Regions from separate parts of the Limnomicrobium aquaticum genome, predicted to be linked through region 2. Evidence: predicted binding sites of a transcription regulator. Region 2 holds the regulator's gene; the other holds the start of a gene.
What was found. Region 2 encodes PhoB, which activates phosphate uptake and scavenging genes when phosphate is short. Its sites were predicted from a motif close to TGTCATNNANCTGTCAT; they were not measured.
Positions count from the first base shown of each region.

Region 1: the regulator PhoB is predicted to act here: its motif matches at 1,614-1,630, upstream of ABID16_RS15965 (alkaline phosphatase).

Region 1 covers NZ_JBEPMB010000005.1:110,272-113,858, reverse strand. Annotated here, with positions in the region: gene ABID16_RS15975 (thiamine phosphate synthase) at 1-584, shown strand, start outside; gene ABID16_RS15970 (hydroxymethylpyrimidine/phosphomethylpyrimidine kinase) at 554-1,552, shown strand; gene ABID16_RS15965 (alkaline phosphatase) at 1,680-3,431, shown strand.
Region 2 covers NZ_JBEPMB010000002.1:308,849-312,435, reverse strand. Annotated here, with positions in the region: gene phoR (phosphate regulon sensor histidine kinase PhoR) at 1-492, shown strand, start outside; gene phoU (phosphate signaling complex protein PhoU) at 694-1,404, shown strand; gene phoB (phosphate regulon transcriptional regulator PhoB) at 1,420-2,103, shown strand; gene ABID16_RS10115 (CsbD family protein) at 2,266-2,457, shown strand; gene ABID16_RS10110 (GcrA family cell cycle regulator) at 2,561-3,088, opposite strand; gene ABID16_RS10105 (coiled-coil domain-containing protein) at 3,527-3,587, opposite strand, start outside.

The sequences.
Region 1 (3,587 bases), on a different contig from region 2:
TCATCGTCGACAGTGCCGACTGGATCGAGCGGCTTTTACCCATTGGCGTAAAGCTCGTGCAATTGCGCATCAAGGACCAGCCGGAAGAGGTGCTGCGGGCGCATATCCGCCGGGCAAAAACCGTCTGCGCGTGGCATGGCTGCCAGCTGATCATCAACGACTACTGGCGGGTTGCAATCGAGGAGCAATGCGATTTCGTCCATCTTGGGCAGGAAGATCTCGCAGAGGCAGATCTCGCAGCCATCCGCGCCGCCGGGCTGAAGCTCGGCCTGTCTACCCATGACGAGACGGAGCTGGAAACGGCGCTGGCGGCGAAGCCGGATTATGTGGCACTGGGTCCGATCTATCCGACCATTCTCAAGCAGATGAAATGGGACCCGCAGGGACTGGACCGCATCCGCGTCTGGAAGGACAAAATCGCGCCACTGCCACTGGTCGCAATTGGAGGATTGCGCCCCGAGCGGCTGGAGGGCGTGTTCTCGCAAGGCGCCGATAGTGCCGCCGTCGTCACCGACATTACGCTGAATGACGATCCCGAAGCCCGCACGCGCGAATGGATCGCCAAGACGGGCCGCTGGCGGTGAACGCCCGCATCCTCATCATCGCTGGCTCGGACTCCTCTGGCGGTGCCGGCATCATTCGCGATGTCGAGACGGTGACGGCCTTCGGGCTCAACGCCGCCGTGGCCGTGACGGCAGTGACCGCGCAGTCGGATCGGCGCGTGACGGCGGTGCAGGCGATGGAACCGACGCTCGTCAAAGCGCAGATGACGGCGGCGCTGGAGAGCGGCGAGATCCGTGCCATCAAGATCGGCATGCTGGCCAATGCCGGGATCGTCGCAGCGGTGGCGGATGTCCTGGAACGGCACCCCAGCCTCCCCGTCGTCCTCGACCCGGTTCTCGCCTCGACCTCCGGCAGAGCGCTGCTTGAGCCGGATGGCGTGCGCCTGATGATTGAGCGCCTGCTGCCGCGCGCCGATCTGGTGACACCAAACTTGCCGGAACTGGGATTGCTCACTGGCGCCGGGGATTTCACAGCGTCTGTTGAAGCGCTTTTGCAACTTGGCGTCCGAGCCGCGTTGATCAAGGGCGGGCATGCTGAAGATGCCGGGGCGAAAACGCCGATCTTCGGCGAAGGGGCGCCGCAATCTCCCTCTTTTCCCCTTGGGGAAAAGTGCGGCGCGTTGCGAGGCGATGAGGAGTCGGTTGGCGCTGAGTTCGATGGGAACCCCTCATCCAGCCCTTCGGGCCACCTTCTCCCCATGGGGAGAAGTGGGAACGCGCCGCATGCGGCTTCTACACGATCGAACCCCAGCATTTGCAGAGACCTACTGGTTCGGCCCAATCAGCCGTACCTCAGTTTCGATAGCCCCCGCCATCCCGGCACGTTGCGCGGCACGGGCTGCATGCTCGCCTCGGCCATCGCCTGCGGCCTGGCAAGCGGGCAGACGCTGGAAACCGCGATTGAGACCGCAAAGGCCTATGTGTCGGAGGCATTTGCAAAGCCATTGCAGACGAAACAGTCGGCTCGCAACACAGTCGAACTTTTGTAACGTTATAGTATAACTTAAATGAAAGACTAAATTTGACAGTTCAAGGAATGTTTTTCAGAGTTTTCATGTAAGTGTCATGTGGCCCCGTTAACCGGTCAGCTGTGAAACAGCGTATCAGGAGGGACCCATGCGCAAGCTTCTCACCACACTCGCCGCAGCAACCATGCTGGCCGGCGCCGCCCAGGCCGCGACCGTTTATCCGCTGAGCCGTGCGACGATCCTCGTCGGCTCGCCGTTCGACTTCAAGGTCGAGTTCAATTCCGTCGTCAAGCCGGAAGACGTCAAGATCACCGTCAACGGTCAGGACTACACGACCGTTCTCGGCAAGGGCGACTTCGTCGCGGAAGAAAAGGGCAAGGACGACAAGGTTCTCGGCTCTGCCGTGATCCTGCGCAACGCCAAGATCGCCAAGGCCGGCAAGTATGACGTGACCGTCACCGCCGGCTCCGAGACCAAGACCGTCACCTGGGACGTTTTTGAAACCGCTGCCCAGCCGAAGGCCAAGAACATCATCTTCATGCTCGGCGACGGCATGTCCGTCGCGCATCGCACCGGCGCCCGCCTGATGTCCAAGGGGATGACGGAAGGCAAGGCAAATGGCCGTCTCGCCATGGACGATCTCGACCACATGGCCTTCATCGGCACGTCGTCGACCAACGCGATCGCGACCGATTCCGCCAACACGATGTCGGCCTACATGACCGGCCACAAGACGGCCATCAACGCGCTCGGCGTCTATGCCGACCGCACACCGTCGAGCCTTGACGACCCGAAGGTCGAAAACATCGCCGAGGCCGTCCGCCGCACGACCAAGAAGTCGATCGGCATCGTCGCGCTGTCGGAACTGGAAGACGCAACGCCCGCCGCCGTCGTCTCGCACACCCGTCGTCGCGCCGACAAGGCCGAAATCGTCGGCATGATGTTCGACGTCAAGCCGGATGTCGTTCTCGGTGGCGGCTCGGCCTACTTCCTGTCCAAGGACGTTCCGGGCTCCAAGCGCAAGGACGACAAGGATTATATCAAGCTGTTCAAGGATGCAGGCTACGCACTTGCCACCGACAAGGACGAGCTTCAGGCGGCCGCCGGCACCAATACCGGCAAGATCCTCGGCCTCTTCCACACCGGCAACATGGACTATGCCGTCGACCGCATGCAGCTGAATAAGGGCACCGTCGACAAGTTCCCGAAGCAGCCCGGCCTCGTCGACATGACCAAGGTCGCCCTCGACAGCCTGTCGAAGAACCCGGAAGGCTTCTTCCTCATGATCGAAGGCTCCGACATCGACAAGGCCAGCCACCCGCTCGACTGGGACCGCGCCGTGTTCGACACGATCGAGTTCGATCATGCCATCGCGGTTGCCCGCGAATTCCAGAAGACGCATCCCGACACGCTGATCGTCGTCACCGGCGACCACACGCATGGCGTATCGATCATCGGCACGATCGACGACACCAAGGAAGCGACCGAAGGCCGCGAGCGCGTCGGCACCTATGAAAAGGCCGGCTTCCCGAACTACGAGGACAAGGATGGCGATGGCTATCCGGACTCGATTGCCGTCAGCAAGCACCTTGCCATCTTCGGCAATAACGGCCCGGACCATTACGAGACCTTCAAGCCGAAGCTTGACGGCCCGTTCGAGCCGGCCGTGAAGAACGACAAGGGTCAGTATGAACCCAACCCGGCCTACAAGGACATCCCGGGCGCCATGCTCGTCCCCGGCAACCTGCCGCGCGACGAAGACACCGGCGTTCACGCCGTTGACGACGTCGTTCTTCAGTCCGCCGGTCCGGGCGCTGAAGGCTTCAAGGGCTACATGGAAGAAAGCGACGTCTACAAGGTGCTCGCCGATACCTTTGCCATGGGCGCGCCTGCGAAGTAATCTCCGGAGGCAGGACGCGAAGCAAGAGTTCTTCGGCTTCGCCGCCCCCTTGTATCCGCCTGCCGGCACCTTCTCCCCGATGGGGAGAAGAGGCTGGAGCCGCAGCCTCGCAGTCATCCTCGCCCCTTCGGGGAGAGGTCCGCCGAGCGAAGCGGA
Region 2 (3,587 bases):
CTCTCCCGGCTGGAACTGAAGGCGCATATCGCGCCCTCCGATCGGGTGGACCTGCTGCCGCTGCTCGGCCATGTACGCGACGCCCTACAGCCGCTCGCTGCATCGCTCGATATTGAGATCGCCATGGACCTGCCGCAAGATCCCGTCTTCGTGGCCGGCGACCGCGACGAGCTCATCCAGGTCTTCGAAAACCTCGTGCAGAACGCCTGCAAATACGGGCAGGAGGGCAAACGCGTCGAGGTGACGCTGACGCCGGCGACGAAAGGCCAGGGCGCGGAAGTCTCGATCCGCGATTTCGGACCGGGCATTGCAGAGGAGCATATTCCGCGCCTCACCGAGCGTTTTTACCGTGTGAACGTCGAAGCCAGCCGTTCCAAAAAAGGAACCGGGCTGGGGCTTGCCATCGTCAAGCATATCCTGACACGGCATCGCGCCCGCCTCATCGTGAAGTCGGAAATGGGCAAGGGATCGGTATTCACGGTCAGATTTTGACGACAGGTATGATCATTGCCCTCCACACGTTTAAAATAAACGAGTGAATTCAGTCGTATAATTTGTCACAAATCTTTTGCCAAAGTGTCATAAAAGCATTGGCGGGTGGCGCTAGGAAAGCGCATCCAGACTGAATGCGTCGCGCCATTGTCATGGTGCGGCCGAGCATGAACGCGCAACGGCTGATCGAAGAGGCCCGACATGACCCAATCCCACATTATGACCGCCTATGACGAGGAACTGCGTTTTCTCAGCCGCCGGATCGCGGAAATGGGCGGCATGGCCGAGCAGATGGCAGCGGATGCCGTTCGCGCACTGGTCAACGCCGATGCGGCGCTGGCGCAGCGCGTGATCTCCGACGACGCCATTCTCGACGCCGCCGAGCGCGAAATCACTGACAAGGCGATCCTGACGATTGCCCGCCGCCAGCCGGTCGCCAACGACCTGCGCGAAATCATGGGCTCGATCCGCATCGCCTCCGACCTGGAACGCGTCGGCGACCTCGGCAAGAACACGGCCAAGCGCGTCATCGCCGTCCAGCAGAGCGGCGTTCCGCGCGCGCTGGCCCGCGGCATGGAACACCTTTCCGAACTGGCTCTTGCCCAGCTCAAGGACGTTCTCGACGTCTACACGACGCGCTCGGCCGAGAAGGCGCAGTCGATCCGCGACCGCGACGAGGAAATCGACGCAATGTACACGTCGCTCTTCCGCGAGCTTCTGACCTACATGATGGAAGATCCGCGCAACATCACATCCTGCACGCATCTTCTCTTCTGCGCCAAGAACATCGAGCGCATCGGAGACCATGCCACGAACATTGCCGAGACGATCTACTACATGACGACCGGCACACAGCCCGACGGCGAGCGCCCAAAGGACGACAACACCGCCACGATGACGGTTCAGGGCTGAAAGCGGTAGAACGTCATGCAGCCGAAAATCACGGTGGTCGAAGACGAGGAGGCGCTGAGCGTCCTCCTCCGTTATAATCTGGAAGCCGAAGGCTACGAGGTCGAGACGATCCTGCGCGGCGACGAGGCGGATATCCGCTTGCAGGAGCAGGTGCCGGATCTCGTTATCCTCGACTGGATGCTGCCGGGCGTGCCGGGTATCGAACTTTGCCGGCGCCTGCGCGCCAGACCGACGACCGAGCGGCTGCCGATCATCATGCTGACGGCGCGCGGCGAGGAAAGTGAGCGAATTCGCGGTCTCTCGACCGGGGCTGACGACTATGTTGTGAAGCCCTTTTCCACGCCGGAGCTGATGGCCCGTGTCAAGGCGATGCTTCGCCGCGCCAAGCCGGAAGTCGTTTCCTCGCAGTTGAAATGCGGCGATATCGAACTGGATCGGGACAGCCATCGCGTTCATCGCCGCTCGCGCGAAGTTCGTCTCGGTCCGACGGAATTCCGCCTGCTGGAATTCTTCATGTCGTCACCCGGCCGCGTCTTCTCGCGCTCGCAGCTTCTGGACGGCGTCTGGGGTCACGACATCTATGTCGATGAACGCACGGTTGACGTCCATATCGGCCGTCTGCGCAAGGCGCTGAACTTCTCCAACATGCCGGACGTCATCCGCACCGTTCGCGGTGCGGGCTATTCGATGGAAGGCTGAGACGTTATTTTGAAGCAAGGCCGCGGCTTGATGAGCCGCGGCCTTGCTTTGTTTCGTGCATTTCACATCGCTATTTTTCGATGTGGCGGGAACCCGATCCGGGTTCAGACGTTCTCCCGACGCAAACGGAATGTGTTTGTTCCGATACAAGGAGAAACGCTCATGAGCAGCACGACTGACAAGATTTCCGGCAAGGCCAACGAACTCGCCGGCAAGGCCAAGCAGGCCGTAGGTAAGGCTGTCGGCGACGACGAAATGCGCGCCAAGGGCGCCGCGCAGGAGGTCAAGGGCAAGGTCCAGACCGCCAAGGGCAATGCCAAGGACGCCATTAAGAACGTGACTGATCGTCTCTGATCCCTCGGATCGGTACCGAATTCCCTCCCGGTTCCCACCCCCTCCCCCAAAACGCAGCGGGCCCCTTTCGGGGCCCGTTTCATTTTGTGCTGTCTGTCTGACATCAGCGGCCGGCGCGGCGGCGCTCGGCGGACGGCTGGTAGGCAAGCCGCGCATGATAGGTGCAGTAGGGCGAGCTGTCCGGGCTGTCGTTGCCACAGAAGTGGAAGTCGTCCTTCATCGGATCGCCGACCGGCCACTTGCAGGTGCGCTCGGTCAGTTCCGTCAGCGCAAGGCGACGCGAGATCGGCACGACCACGTTGGACGCCGGCTGCACTTCGGTCTCGTAATAGACTTCGGTCTCGACCTCTTCCTTCAGCATGGTTGCGCCCTGCGCACGGGTGACCGTGCGGGTTACGGTGCGCGGCATGAAAGACTGCGAACGCGGCGCTGCTGCAGCAGCCTGGCGCTTGGCCGGACGCGCAGTTGCCGCGCCGCCTGCCTTGGCCCGGCCCGGCAGGCACAGGCGATGCACCTTGCCGATGACCGCGTTGCGGCTGACACCGCCAAGCTGGGCAGCGATCTGGCTGGCGCTCAAGCCCTCGGACCACAATTTCTTCAGTCTTTCGACGCGCTCGTCTGTCCAGCCCATCGTCATCGTATAATCCGCTCCTTGTGCCTCGCAGAATCCACCACCGAGGCCGCGGAGGGGTTCCGCTGCCGGGATACGCGCTTACAGTGTGGTGACTAGTTCCGCCGCATGCGATCTAGTAATTATTTGTTAACCTAAAGGGTGGGTGACTCTGTGGCAAGAGTCGGCGGAATCGACGAGAATCACTTTCCGCGCTTTTCCCCAACTTGATGGGATTTTGGCAACACTCCCGCCAGACGCACTGCCAGCTGTCTATTTTATAAGTCTTTGTAAATAAAAAGATTTCAGGAATCGGATTGAGGATTTCGGTGCGACTTTGCCTGCCGTAACGGAAGGTGTAATCCCGTTGAGTCAGCCCCCAAAAATCGCATCGCTCTCGACAGAAAAATCCCGCCGTCAAGCGGGAAATGAGAGCAGATCGCCACAATTGTAAGTCGATCAGCCGCCCGGCAGCACGTGGATAGAGAAGAGCCTGGCCGTGTTGCCCTCGCCGCCAGCG